Regions from separate parts of the Lysinibacillus sp. GJ-1 genome, predicted to be linked through region 2. Evidence: riboswitches for the same ligand, from Rfam matches in the RefSeq annotation. Region 2 holds a riboswitch; each other region holds the start of a gene.
What was found. Region 2 has a riboswitch for cobalamin ahead of LO754_RS02285 (ABC transporter substrate-binding protein). Riboswitches for the same ligand answer to the same signal wherever they lie in the genome.
Positions count from the first base shown of each region.

Region 1: it holds a riboswitch for cobalamin, as region 2 does, so the genes downstream of both, LO754_RS14275 ((2Fe-2S) ferredoxin domain-containing protein) here and LO754_RS02285 (ABC transporter substrate-binding protein) in region 2, are expected to answer to the same signal.
Region 3: it holds a riboswitch for cobalamin, as region 2 does, so the genes downstream of both, LO754_RS20945 (iron chelate uptake ABC transporter family permease subunit) here and LO754_RS02285 (ABC transporter substrate-binding protein) in region 2, are expected to answer to the same signal.
Region 4: it holds a riboswitch for cobalamin, as region 2 does, so the genes downstream of both, nikA (nickel ABC transporter substrate-binding protein) here and LO754_RS02285 (ABC transporter substrate-binding protein) in region 2, are expected to answer to the same signal.

Region 1 covers NZ_CP088912.1:2,882,023-2,885,212, reverse strand. The annotation lists gene LO754_RS14280 (energy-coupling factor ABC transporter permease) at 1-454, opposite strand, end outside; cobalamin riboswitch at 598-781, opposite strand; cobalamin riboswitch at 1,038-1,217, shown strand; gene LO754_RS14275 ((2Fe-2S) ferredoxin domain-containing protein) at 1,354-1,725, shown strand; gene cobJ (precorrin-3B C(17)-methyltransferase) at 1,729-3,190, shown strand, end outside.
Region 2 covers NZ_CP088912.1:494,793-497,982, forward strand. The annotation lists gene LO754_RS02280 (acyl-CoA dehydrogenase family protein) at 1-1,227, shown strand, start outside; cobalamin riboswitch at 1,392-1,577, shown strand; gene LO754_RS02285 (ABC transporter substrate-binding protein) at 1,792-2,757, shown strand; gene LO754_RS02290 (FecCD family ABC transporter permease) at 2,754-3,190, shown strand, end outside.
Region 3 covers NZ_CP088912.1:4,210,281-4,213,470, forward strand. The annotation lists gene LO754_RS20940 (ABC transporter ATP-binding protein) at 1-791, opposite strand, end outside; gene LO754_RS20945 (iron chelate uptake ABC transporter family permease subunit) at 797-1,843, opposite strand; cobalamin riboswitch at 1,992-2,185, opposite strand; gene LO754_RS20950 (YdhK family protein) at 2,338-2,934, shown strand; gene LO754_RS20955 (response regulator transcription factor) at 3,030-3,190, opposite strand, start outside.
Region 4 covers NZ_CP088912.1:2,243,013-2,246,202, forward strand. The annotation lists gene nikA (nickel ABC transporter substrate-binding protein) at 1-1,113, opposite strand, end outside; cobalamin riboswitch at 1,379-1,571, opposite strand; gene LO754_RS10665 (YqhV family protein) at 2,049-2,324, shown strand; gene LO754_RS10670 (SDR family oxidoreductase) at 2,665-3,190, opposite strand, start outside.

The sequences.
Region 1 (3,190 bases), 2.3 Mb from region 2:
TAAAAACAGCATACGCAATCATTGGTCCTACAATCGCCATGGAAAAAGCATTTGCACCAAGAGTGGTAATGCCACCATGCGCTAATAGTAACGATTGGAATAATAAGACGATTGTCCCTATCACACTCATTGCTAATGGGCCAAACAGGACTGTGCCAAGTCCAACACCAGTAGGGTGTGAGCAACTGCCCGTAACAGATGGAATCTTTAATGCAGATAAGACGAATGCAAATGCCCCTGATAGCCCTAATATCATTTTCGTTTCAGGGTTTTCATCAATTGTTTTGCGAATTGAGCGTAACCCTAAAATAATAAATGGAATCGAAATAATCCACCAGAATATCGCCCATTCAATCGGTAAAAATCCTTCCATGATGTGCATGGCAAATGCTCGTTTTGGTACTAGTAAAAATGCTAGTAGGAAGTAACTAAGTTTCCAAAAAGATAATTTCAAAATCTCTCCTCCTTAAATCAAAATTTTCGAATGTAGCGTGCGCAATAAAAAAAGCACTTCTCCTAATTTAGGAAAAGTGCATAGCTGAAAAAGCAAATAGAATCATCATCTGCCAAGCCGCACACCTATCCTCGTAGGTTGAAACGATCACGTTTTTTTCGGCAGGTCTCCTGGCTTTAGTTCAACGTTTTATAGGTCTTCCCGTCCATTGGACAGTGACATTCTCTATAAAACTCCCTAGTACAGTGGCGGGACCGCGCCGGACTTGAACCGGCTTCCCTTTTAAGCGAAATGGCTACACTTCGCACCGAAAAAAGATGAAATTGTGAGATTTCACGACACAGTGTAACATGTTTTTCCATTCGTAAGCTATCCTTTTTTTATAAAAAAATTTTTTCGTTGTTTGACATTCTAGAAAATTCAGATAAATACAAGAGAATAACGGTCGCTTTCAATGAAATACTTGTTGAAATTTTATTAAAAATCTAATAAATGAAAAAGAAATGTTGAAAAGTATGAAAAAAATAGGCTATGATAGAGACAGTTTTTCAATTCATTTTAAAAACTTACAGCATTTCAATTTAATATAGATACATCTATAAGTGCTCGAAAAAGTTCGAGATAATAGGGAAATCGGTGTAAATCCGATACAGCCCCCGCTACTGTAATAGCTGATGAAATCGCAATGCCACTGAAAACTTGGGAAGGCGCGAGAGTAAAAGGAAGCTTAAGTCAGGAAACCTGCTTATTGATGGCATGCAAACTTTTCGGAGGGAGAAGTGAAGCGAGAGCGGATACGTGTATATTCGTTTTTATTTTGGCTTCTACAAAACCTTTACTCTTCGATATAGAGTGAAGGTTTTTTCTTTTTCCTAAAAGTAAATGAGGGGAGAAAAGCAATGACAACTTGGAACTTAGAGGGAATGAAAACACATCTTTTTATTTGTAATGGCAGTAGCTGCATGAAAAAAGAGGCAGAGGAAATTACCCTAGCAATACGAGATGAAATCGAGAAATTAGCACTTGATAAGGAAATACATACGACAAGAACGCGCTGTAATGGCAGATGCAAAGATGCCTGTGTTGTCATCGCTTATCCACAAGGAAATTGGTATCGTGTGCCATCGGTTGAACACGGAAGAACACTTGTACAAGATTTAAACCATGACTCTTTACATAGTGAACATGTTTTTACACTGAAAGAAGGTACATTACAGCGTACACCGCAAACAACTGCCATTAAAGGCATCGACAAGGTGAAAGAGGGGTAAAAAATGGCGCAAAAAGGAAAGATTTTTGTTGTGGGCTTTGGCTCTGGTGATTTTAACCATATTACGACTCGTGCTGTGGAGGCACTGCAACAAAGTGAATTTATTATTGGCTATAAAACGTATGTTGAGCTTATTCAGGATTTAGTTAGTGCAAAGTCGATTGTTAGTACGGGCATGACAGAAGAAGTTTCACGAGCGCAAGAAGCAGTACGTCAAGCGGAAGCTGGCAATATTGTATCTGTTATTTCAAGTGGAGATTCAGGTGTATATGGGATGGCGGGGCTTGTCTATGAAGTGCTTATTGAGCTTGGTTGGACAGAAGCAACAGGTGTTGAAGTCGAAATCGTACCAGGTATTTCAGCTATTAATTCCTGTGCAAGTTTACTAGGTGCACCGATTATGCATGACTCTTGCACCATTAGTTTAAGTGACCATTTAACGCCATGGAATTTAATCGCCAAGCGTGTGGAAGCAGCAGCTATGGCGGATTTTGTCATCGCTTTATATAATCCAAAAAGTGGTCGCCGTACACGTCAAATTGTAGAAGCCCAGCGAATTTTACTTGAATATCGCTCGCCTGATACGCCTGTAGGTCTTGTCAAGAGTGCCTACCGAGAGCGTCAGGAAATTACGATGACGACTTTAGCAGAGATGCTTGAGCATGATATCGGCATGTTAACAACGGTTATTATCGGCAACTCTTCGACGTTTTTCTATGATAATAAAATGATTACACCGCGAGGCTATCAACGTAAATATACGCTCGGGGAAGAAAAACAGCCTTTACGTCCTCATCAGCGTTTAAGAGAAGAAAATGAACCGTGGGCAATGAACCAAGAAACAGGTACTGCAAGCCATGATTTTGCGGCAGATCCAAATGCAGGACGGATGAAAAGTAATATTGCCATTACGCCTGTATCAACACCGACAAAATCGTCTTTAGAAATGGCAGCAACAGCACTTGCAATGGTGCAGGGGACAACTGCAACAAAAGCTACACCAAAGCTAGTTCAACAAAAAATGGAGTCAATTTTTGAACTAGCTGTTAGCCCTGGGGTAGCAAATAAATTTTTTACACCACAGCAGATGATGGCATTGGCTGAAGTTGTGGGAGATGAAGGCACGATGGAGTATACGCCAGACCATCAAATTCACTTAAAAATCCCAACGACAGAACCACAAGCGATAACAGAGAAGTTGAAAGAAGTAGGGTTTTTACTCTCACCAATTGGGGATGTCTTGTCATTAAAGGCATGTGATTTCTGTTATGGGGAGAAGGCTGATTCCATCCCATATGCAGAAGAACTTCAAGCAAAACTTGGTGGGTTGTCATTGCCGAAAACATTAAATATTGGCTTTAATGGCTGTGGCATGGCATGTTATCGTGCTGTGTTTGATGATATCGGTATTGTTTATCGCAAAAGTAAATTTGATGTCTTTATCGGAGCAAAGCCAGTAGGTCGAA
Region 2 (3,190 bases):
CATTATGCAAGTGAAGAGTTGAAGCAACGATTTTTACCACATGTTTGTGCAACAGGAGATACAGAGCTATATGAGGGAGCAACATTTTTAACAGAGCGGCAAGGTGGTTCAGATGTTGGCGCAAATATTGTAAAGGCTAGACAAGATGGACAGCATTATCTTATGTACGGAGAAAAATATTTTGCATCAAATGTAGGAATGTGTGGTGTGGCAATGGTTTTAGCACGCATTGAGGGCGCATCTACAGGTTCGAAAGGTTTAACATTATTTGCGGTCCCTTGGCGTCTAGACAATGGTAAGATAAACAACCTTCGCATTCGTCGTTTAAAAGATAAGCTCGGTGTGAGAGCAGTGCCATCAGGTGAGGTAGAGTTTGATGGTTCGTTAGCATATGTCGTTGGAGAACCAAATAAAGGAATCTATTATATGCTAGAGGCGCTTAATTTATCTAGAATTTGTAATGCAGTGGCTTCTATCGGTATTATGCGTCGCGGATTTTTAGAGGCGAAGCATTATGTGACTAATCGGAATGCATTTGGGCAACCTTTAATTCAATATCCTATGATTCAAGATACATTAGGGAAATATGCGGCGAAGGTCCATGTAGAAGTGGCTACTGTTTTCGATCTTATTCAATTGTATGACAAGGTAACGAGTGGTCAGGGCGATGAGCAGGATATGATTCTTAATCGCTTGAATATCGCCATTATGAAGAAAGAAACGGCTGAACAAGCGGTACATTATGCAAGCGAAGCGATTGAATTACATGGGGGAAATGGCTATATTGAAGATTTTGTTACGCCTCGTTTGCTTAGAGATGCGCAAGTACTTACGGTGTGGGAAGGTACAGCGAATATTTTAGCATTAGAGCTTATTCGCTTAGTCGATAAATATTTTGCCCATGAATTATTTGTACGAGTAATGCATGAGCGGTTGACTAAATTAGCAAATGGCTCATTAGTGCAAATTGTGGAAGAGCAACTAGCGAAATTAGAATGTACATTACAAACATTTAGTCGTCTGGATGAAGCTACTAAATCATACGAAGCAAAGGGAGTAGCCGAAAAAATGGCTCATCTCTATGAAAGTGTAGTAGCAGTCGAATGGGCAGCTAAATTTGGTGGCAAATACGAAAAGCTAGCAGATATATATTTAGAAAATACATGGGCATTACGCGAAATTGGCGCACCCATGAAAACGGTCCAGTATTTTTCAGATATTATGTAAGGAAATAAGCCTTTTTAAAAAGTTTTCAGACGGTAGATAAACTCAAATTTTTGTGAGTTTATCTACCGTCTTTAGGGTGTCAGGCACGCACACAATTTTTGAAGCACCTAGAATGGTGTCACTTTTTTTATCGTTCCCTATTTCTATTTTCATGTATAATAAAATCAACTGAATATTATAAAGGTTCTTTACTTAAGTAAAGTGAAAAGGGAAATCGGTGTAATTCCGATGCGGTCCCGCCACTGTAAGTGTGAGTTTTTTCAATGGATGCCACTGAAAGCTATTTTGGGAAGGCATGAAAAAGCATTTGGAGCACGAGCCAGGAGACCTGCCTTTATAGAACATTACATTTCAGCCTACGAGGATAGGATGGTGGTTTTTTTGTGCAAGCCCGCCTCTCGTTAAATGGACGAGGGCTTTTTTTATGTTTTGTAAGGCGACTATCGATAACCATTGAAAATAAAGGTGAGCAATCCCCATATTTAATAATGACAATCCCTATACTATCGATCAATCAAGTTAACAGAGCTAAAAAATGCACATACAATCTAAGGAGGATTCACAATGAAAAAGTATTGGAAGATAGGATTATCAGCATTTTTGGCAATGGGTTTACTTGCAGCATGTGGAGCACAACCGAAAAACGAGCAATCTGCATCAGAGCAGCAGGAGCAACAAGTAACCAAACAAGAAGAAGCAACATTTCCAGTGACAATAAAAGATGCTACTGGCAAAGATATCGTGCTAGAAGCACCGCCTGAAAAAATTGTTTCTCTTATTCCGAGTAATACAGAAATATTATTTGGGCTTGACCTAGATGACGAAATTGTCGGCGTCAATGATTATGATGATTATCCACCGGAGGCAGCTAAAAAAGAAAAAGTCGGCAGTATGGAGTTCAATATTGAACAAATTATCGCCTTACAGCCAGATATTGTGTTTGCTCATGAATCAGGAATGGCTTCTTTAGATGGAGCGATGGAGCAGCTTGAGGCAGCAGGTGTAAAGGTATTTGTAGTGGCGAATGCAAGCGATTTTAATGAAACTTATACGACGATTGAGCAATTAGGACGCGCAACTGGTAAGTTACCGGAGGCACAAAAAATTATTGCTAATATGAAAGCCAAAGTGGAAGAAATCCAAGCGAAATTGCAGGATGTGGAACCAAAGAAAGTCTTTGTCGAAACGTCAGATGAGCCTGAAATCTACACACCTGGTAAGGATACATTTATGCAGGAAATGCTAAATATGATTCATGCTGAAAATATTGCAGCCGATACAACTGGTTGGTTCAAAATTGATGCGGAGCAAATTATTACAAAAAATCCAGATGTCATCGTTGTCACATACGATTATGTGCCAAATATTTTAACGAAAATTCCACAACGTGCAGGCTTTGATACTATTACAGCTGTAAAAAATAAAGCAATTGTACAAGTAGATGAAAATTTAACAAGTCGTCAAGGCCCGCGTTTAGCAGATGGGCTTGAAGAGTTAGCGAAAGCCATCTATCCAGAGGCTTTCGAGTGAGTAGAGCATTATTAGCCTATATTACAGCCATTACGTTACTTCTTGTTAGCATCTGGTGTGGCGTATCAATAGGCTCGGTTCATATTCCATTTGAAGTATTTTGGAATAGGGCGGCAGATGAAACAGCCGCTAATATTTTATGGAAAATTAGGTTGCCACGCGTATTGCTGGCAGGACTTGTTGGCGCATCGTTGGCGATTGCAGGGGCAGCCTTCCAAGGGTTGTTAAAGAATCCATTGGCAGACCCTTATACGCTAGGTGTATCTTCGGGAGCGTCAGTAGGTGCTGTGGTGACATTATTTTTTGGTATCTCGATACCGGTTGTCGGGTTGTATGCATTACCAACGCTTAGTATGGTGGGTGCGGTACTAACAATGGTAGCTGTCATGAGCTTTGCCAGAATAGTCGACCGTGCACTGAAAATGGAAACACT
Region 3 (3,190 bases), 980 kb from region 2:
GAAATTGTTCGAAAATTGTTTGAGTGACTGGCACTTAAATAGGTTAAATATGGTTTGCCTGTTAGTGGATGTGTTTGAATGTCGGCGCATACTCCAAAAACATCATCCAGCAGCTTAGGTGTTAACACTTCTTCTGGCGTACCATATTGAACGATACGACCTTGTTGTAAAACATAAATGTAGTCGCAGTACATCGCGGCCATATTTAAATCATGTAAGGCGGCGACAACCGTCAAATGCAGTGTTTGAATTAAATCCATTAGTTGTAATTGATGGTGGATATCTAAATGATTTGTCGGCTCATCTAAAATAAGTATCTGTGCTTGCTGTGCAAGTGCACGCGCAACCATCACTCTCTTTTTTTCCCCTCCAGAAAGGGAACTAAAACTACGTGTTTCTAAATGGGCAATACCTGTTTGAGACAAGGCTTCTTTTACAATATTAAAGTCTTCCTTATTGTCCATCTCAAAAAGTTTTTTATGTGGTGTTCTTCCCATACTCACTAAATCTTTTACTTGAAAGTCGAACAACACAGGCGTTTCTTGACTGACAACTGCTAATTTCTTTGCGATGATTTTACTTGATTGCTTAAATATATCTTGCTCATTTAATAACACTGTACCGCTTTCTGGCTTTAATAAACGATACATATTTTTTAATAGTGTAGACTTTCCGCTACCATTAGAGCCAATCAACCCAACAAACTGCTTTGCTTTTATTTGAATGCTTACTTTCTCTAATATGCACTGATCATGAATGGAGAATGATACTTCCTTTGCTTCTAATGTCATCACCTTTAATCCCCTTCACCAAATGAATAATTGTTTCGACGTAGTAGCCAAATGAAAAATGGTCCCCCACAAAAAGCAGTAATAATACCAATCGGCATTTCTTCTGGGGCTATTAATACACGCGCTAACGCATCAGCCCAAACTAGAAAAATTCCCCCTAACAATGCACTTATGGGGATAACATGTTTATAATTAGAGCCAACTAACAAGCGTACGATATGCGGAATAATTAAACCAACAAACCCGATGGACCCACTTACTGCAACGAGCACACCTGTCAGTAAAGATACGAGTACTATTAGCTGTATGCGAAACTGTTGAAGATTTACCCCTAACGTGACGGCTGCTTCTTCCCCAAGTAGTAATAAATTCAGATTTCGATAGTATAGCCACAACAACCCAAATACGATAAAAAAGACAATGACTGGAATAAATAAATTACTCCATTTTGCTCCTGCGAGACTGCCTAACATCCAATACATAACGGCTTTAATCCCGCCCTCTTCCTTAGACATCATTAACATAAAATTCGAAGTGGCAGATAAGATAAAGGACACCGCCATCCCCGCTAGTAAAAGGCGAAAAATCGAAATACGTCCTCCTACACGCGACAACAAAAATACTAAGACAATTGCCATAAAAGAGCCTAAAAAAGCAGAGACTGAAAGGGCGTAGATACCTAAAAATGAAAACGCCCCTAAAATAATGACAGCCGTTGCGCCCACTGTTGCTCCCGAAGAAATACCTAAAATATACGGATCGGCTATCGAATTACGGACTAGTGCTTGAACAGCAGCACCAGCAACCGCTAAGCCTGCACCAACAACAGCCGCCAGGATCACACGAGGAACACGGATTTGCCATATAATAATCTCTTGCGAACGACTCCAATCCGCCTCTATAACATGAGGGAATAATGGCACTTTCGAAAGAATTACCTTCCATACATGTAACGGCGTAACTGACACAGACCCAATCATAATGGCCACTGTCATAGACGTAATGAGCACTAGAAAAAGGGTCAAAGAAAATAACATAAATTTTTTATTCATTTGGTTATGAACTCCTTATCAATCATGATAAAGACGAAGCAATAAAAAAGGGCATTCTACGCATACATGCATAGAAATACCCTTAGCTAAACAAATTAGGAGAAATATCCATCAATTGTCCGTAATTGCTTGCATCCTCGTGGGCATTACAGGTATGAACTAACTGGCAGGTCTCCTGGCTTCGATTCATCGTATCTACGATTGCCTTCCCATTTAAAAACAGTGGCTACACTATCATAGAACTCCTCGTTACAGTTGCGGGACAGCGTCGGATTTACACCGACTTCCCTTTTAAGTGATGCTCGTGTTTACAAGCGTCACACCATTAGTATCTGAAATTTTAAAATTATGACGATTCTATCATACATCATTATCGTAGTCTATTATTTCCTTCATTTAGGAATCTATCTTTCCTCATTTCAAACTAAATCCATCATTTCTGCACATTTACTTGCTACATTAAAGACACATCCAAATCGAAGGAGGAAATTCATATGGTATTAAATAAAAATCGGCTCCTAATGTTAGTAGCAGCAATTGCTTTACTAATACTTTCAGCTTGTGCTGATAATACAGCGAAGTCAGAATCTGCTCAAAGCGACAAAACAGAGCACGGCGAAGAGATGGATCATGGGGATGAAATGGATCATTCCATGATGAATCATTCAAGCTCTGGTGAAGTTCCAGCCACTTTAAAAACAGCCGAAAATCCAAAGTTCCCTGTCGGCAGTAAGGCTATTCTTACAGATTGCCATATGTCAGGAATGACAGGAGCCGAAGCGACAATTGTCGGCGCTTACGATACGACAGCATACATTATTTCATTTGAGCCTACTACTGGTGGTAAGACAATTGAAAATCATAAATGGGTGATTCATGAGGAATTAATCGACCCAGGTGAAGCACCTTTATCACCAGGATCAGAAGTAAAAACTGATGCTACCCATATGACAGGCATGGAAAATGCGACTGTACGCATTGATGATGCCGTACAAACGACTGTCTATATGGTCGATTTTGCTTTAACAACTACTGGTGAAGAAATGAAAAATCATAAATGGGTGACTGATAGCGAGCTAGCGACAAAATAATGAGGTTGGGACAAAAGAGAAAAGGTGTTAGATTGATGGCAGTCAATCTAACACCTTTTCTCTGTTCCTTAAATTTTTTTAGTTATGTCCCAGCCTCATTCTAAAACCTTTTTGTCACCGCTTTTATGCCATTTATAGCCGATTCCCCACACTGTCTGTAAATAATCATCCACTGGAAAGCCACTTTTTCGAAGCTTATCCCGTAAATTGCGGACATGTGAATCAATCGTTCGGTCTTCAATTGCTACATTATATC
Region 4 (3,190 bases), 1.7 Mb from region 2:
ACCTTCTAGATTCAACTGTACCCCTATTTTTGCTAGTTCCCCTTGCATCAACTCAGCCATTGGTTTTTGAATCGCATCTGTTGCGATATAGATTAAATCTAATGATAATGGTTGTCCGTTTTTTGAACGAATTTTATCGCCCTTTTGTAATGTCCACCCAGCTTCATCAAGTAGCTGTTGCGCTTTTTCTGGATTATACAAGATTGGTTCTAAATCAATATTGGCAAAAGGAATTGCATCCCAAAATAGTGTGTCGGCCACTTTTTCTGTACCATGTGTAATACTATCAACCATTTGCTCCTTATTGATAGCATATTGAATGGCTTGACGTACCTTTAATTCTGCTAACGGTCCTGACTGCGTATTGAATAATAACGCTTTTGTAGACAATGGTTCAGAGGTAGCCGTCTTATATTTGTCACTATCTTTTAAATACGAATAGTTATCTAAACTAATGATGCCACGACCATAAATTAAATCTAACTCTTCGTTTTCAAATGCCAACGAAATCGATTCAGAATCAGGGATGATTTTTACTTTAATTTGTTCTAAGAGAGGTTTTTCCCCCCAATAGTTTTCGTTGCGACTAAATAAAGCATATTCATCTTTTTTGTAATCTGTTAATACCCATGGACCTGTCCCAACTGGTGCTTTGATGGAATCTTGCGTCGCATCTCCTTCAGGGAATCCGTTATCCCCTAAAAAACGGAATGGACGTACAAAGGCCAGTTCGTTTAATACTGGATAATAAGGTTCATCTAATTGCAAACGAATTGTATAATCATCTTCTTTTACAACCTCAACAATATGGTTGACCATGCCCATCCAAAAATGTATTTCCCGATTTGCTAATATGGCATCGAAGTTACGAATGACATTATCCGCATTAAAAGCAGTTCCGTCTGAATACTTAACGTCTTTTCTTAAATGGAAAATGTAAGAAGTCTTATCCTTTGAAATGTCCCAACTTTCTGCTAGCTTAGGCGTAATAGTCCCATCATCGTTATACTCAACCAAAGATTCGTAGACCATTGCTTGTGCAGTCATTTGATTAGGTAAATATGTATGAGGGTTTAATGGACCGACATCTAAATGCCATCCAATCGTTATCATTTTTTCGTCATTTGTTTGTGTTGTTGTTTTTCCCTTTTCTGTATCAGTGTTTGTACAACCTGCAAGAACACTGAAAGTCAAAAAAGTACAAAAGGAAGTAAATACTTTGTCAATCTCATTTTCTGTCTCCTATCTCCTATCTTGGTTCAAAAGCATCTACTATTAGATAAAAGAAAGCATAAAAAAACCTTATTCAAAAAGAATAAGGATAGATAAGCCTACAAAAAGTAAGTCTCCATCCATCTCCCTATCTTTCGTAGATCATCAATGAATCTTCTTACAAGCAGGCATTCTGGCTCATGAATCATTATTTTGTTTCACCTTCACGAGTAATAACTCTGTGTCAATGGAAACAAAACTCCTCATTTACAGTTGCGGGACAGCATGGGATTTACACCCATTTTCCTTTTAATTGAATGAAAATTCATTTCACTCAAACTTGTAATAATTGCTATGAAATTAGTATTAAACATAACATGCACGAAAGTTTACGTCAATTTTATTTTCAGAATATAATAAAATAAGAAAAATCTTCATTATTTTATAAACTTGCTGAGTGTATTCATTTAACTAAAAAAGACCATTGTTCCAAAAGAGAATAAGGCTGACGTTTTATTAAATATCTACTCCAAATATAAAATTTTAAAAATCTTAGCGTAGCCTTCCAGTCTCATTTGATAAACCTCTCTTTAAATACTATCTTCCCCAGGATTTTACAATACAGAAAATTGATTTATAAAACTGATTGTATTAATAAATTTTTTGCACTTTTAACTAGATAATCAACATAGTAATTAACACTATCAAGCATACGATTACAAGCATATCTCATACGAATGATACATATAGTGATGTTAGTATTTCATTCAAACAGAATTCTATAATTAGACTGAGATGGATTTATAAGATATGCGAATATTATCGATAAAGATAGGATGATGACCATTATTGAAAAATCGGTTCTAGCTATGGTTATTTTACGTGTATTGTCTGGGAGTATTGAAGTAAGTGCTGGTTTGTTGATGCTAAAGTTGAACAATTTAGAAAAAGCATTCTATATTAATACAATGCTTGCATTGGTTGGTCCAACAGTTTTAATCGTAACAACAGCAATTGCATTATTTGGACTAGCTGATAAAATTCCTGTGGCGAGAATTATTTGCTTATTTACTGGAATTACACTTATCATTGTTAGCTCACATATAAAGTAATAGGGACATTTTGTTCTAAATCCTTGTTATGTATTAGCCATCCTGAACAATATCTTTACTGTTCAAAATAATTTGCTGTAGCGTGTGACGACGCTACTTTTTTTATGTAAAAGTCACCTCTACCTAATAAATTGAGATTGTGTGTATCGCACGCAATTATTCGTTTGTGGCGTTGGTGCTTAAAATCGTCCACACACTGTTGTAAAAAAGAACACTAACTAAACACCTCCGCGTTAATTGATATATACAATACTCGTTAGTCAACGCGAAAGGTGTTTTATTTGTTAGGTCAGTTTTAGTTCTACAAAAGTTTGTTTAAGAAATATATTCTGCTGCAGTCTTAAGTTAACATGTGGCCGCCTTCTACATGAAGAACCGTTCCAGTCACGAAACTATTTTGTAGCAAATATAGTACGCTTTGTGCAACATCATCAGCTTGCCCTATTCGTTTCACAGGGAGTTTATTTTCAACTGTATTATAGAAGTGATTACGTGCTTCTTCTGGCATTTTGCTACGGGAAGGTGTATCAATTATACCTGGTGAAACGATGTTTACTCGGATAGGAGCAAGTTCTAATGCCAAAGTCTGACCTAAATTGGAAATAGCCGCATTAACGGCACCTAGTATTGCTGAGCCCACCATAGCCTTGTAGGCTACAACGCCAGAAAATAAAATAATTGATCCGTTTGGTGAAATGTTAGAAGCACCGTATTTGGCTGCATAATATTGTCCCCAAAATTTGTTTTCAAACAGTTTTCGTGCTTGTGCTGTATCCGTTTGGAGGAATGCCCCGCTGGATGTTTCTGCCGCGCTTATCACCAGATGATCGACATGACCAATCTTTTCAAAGAAAGATTGTACTTGC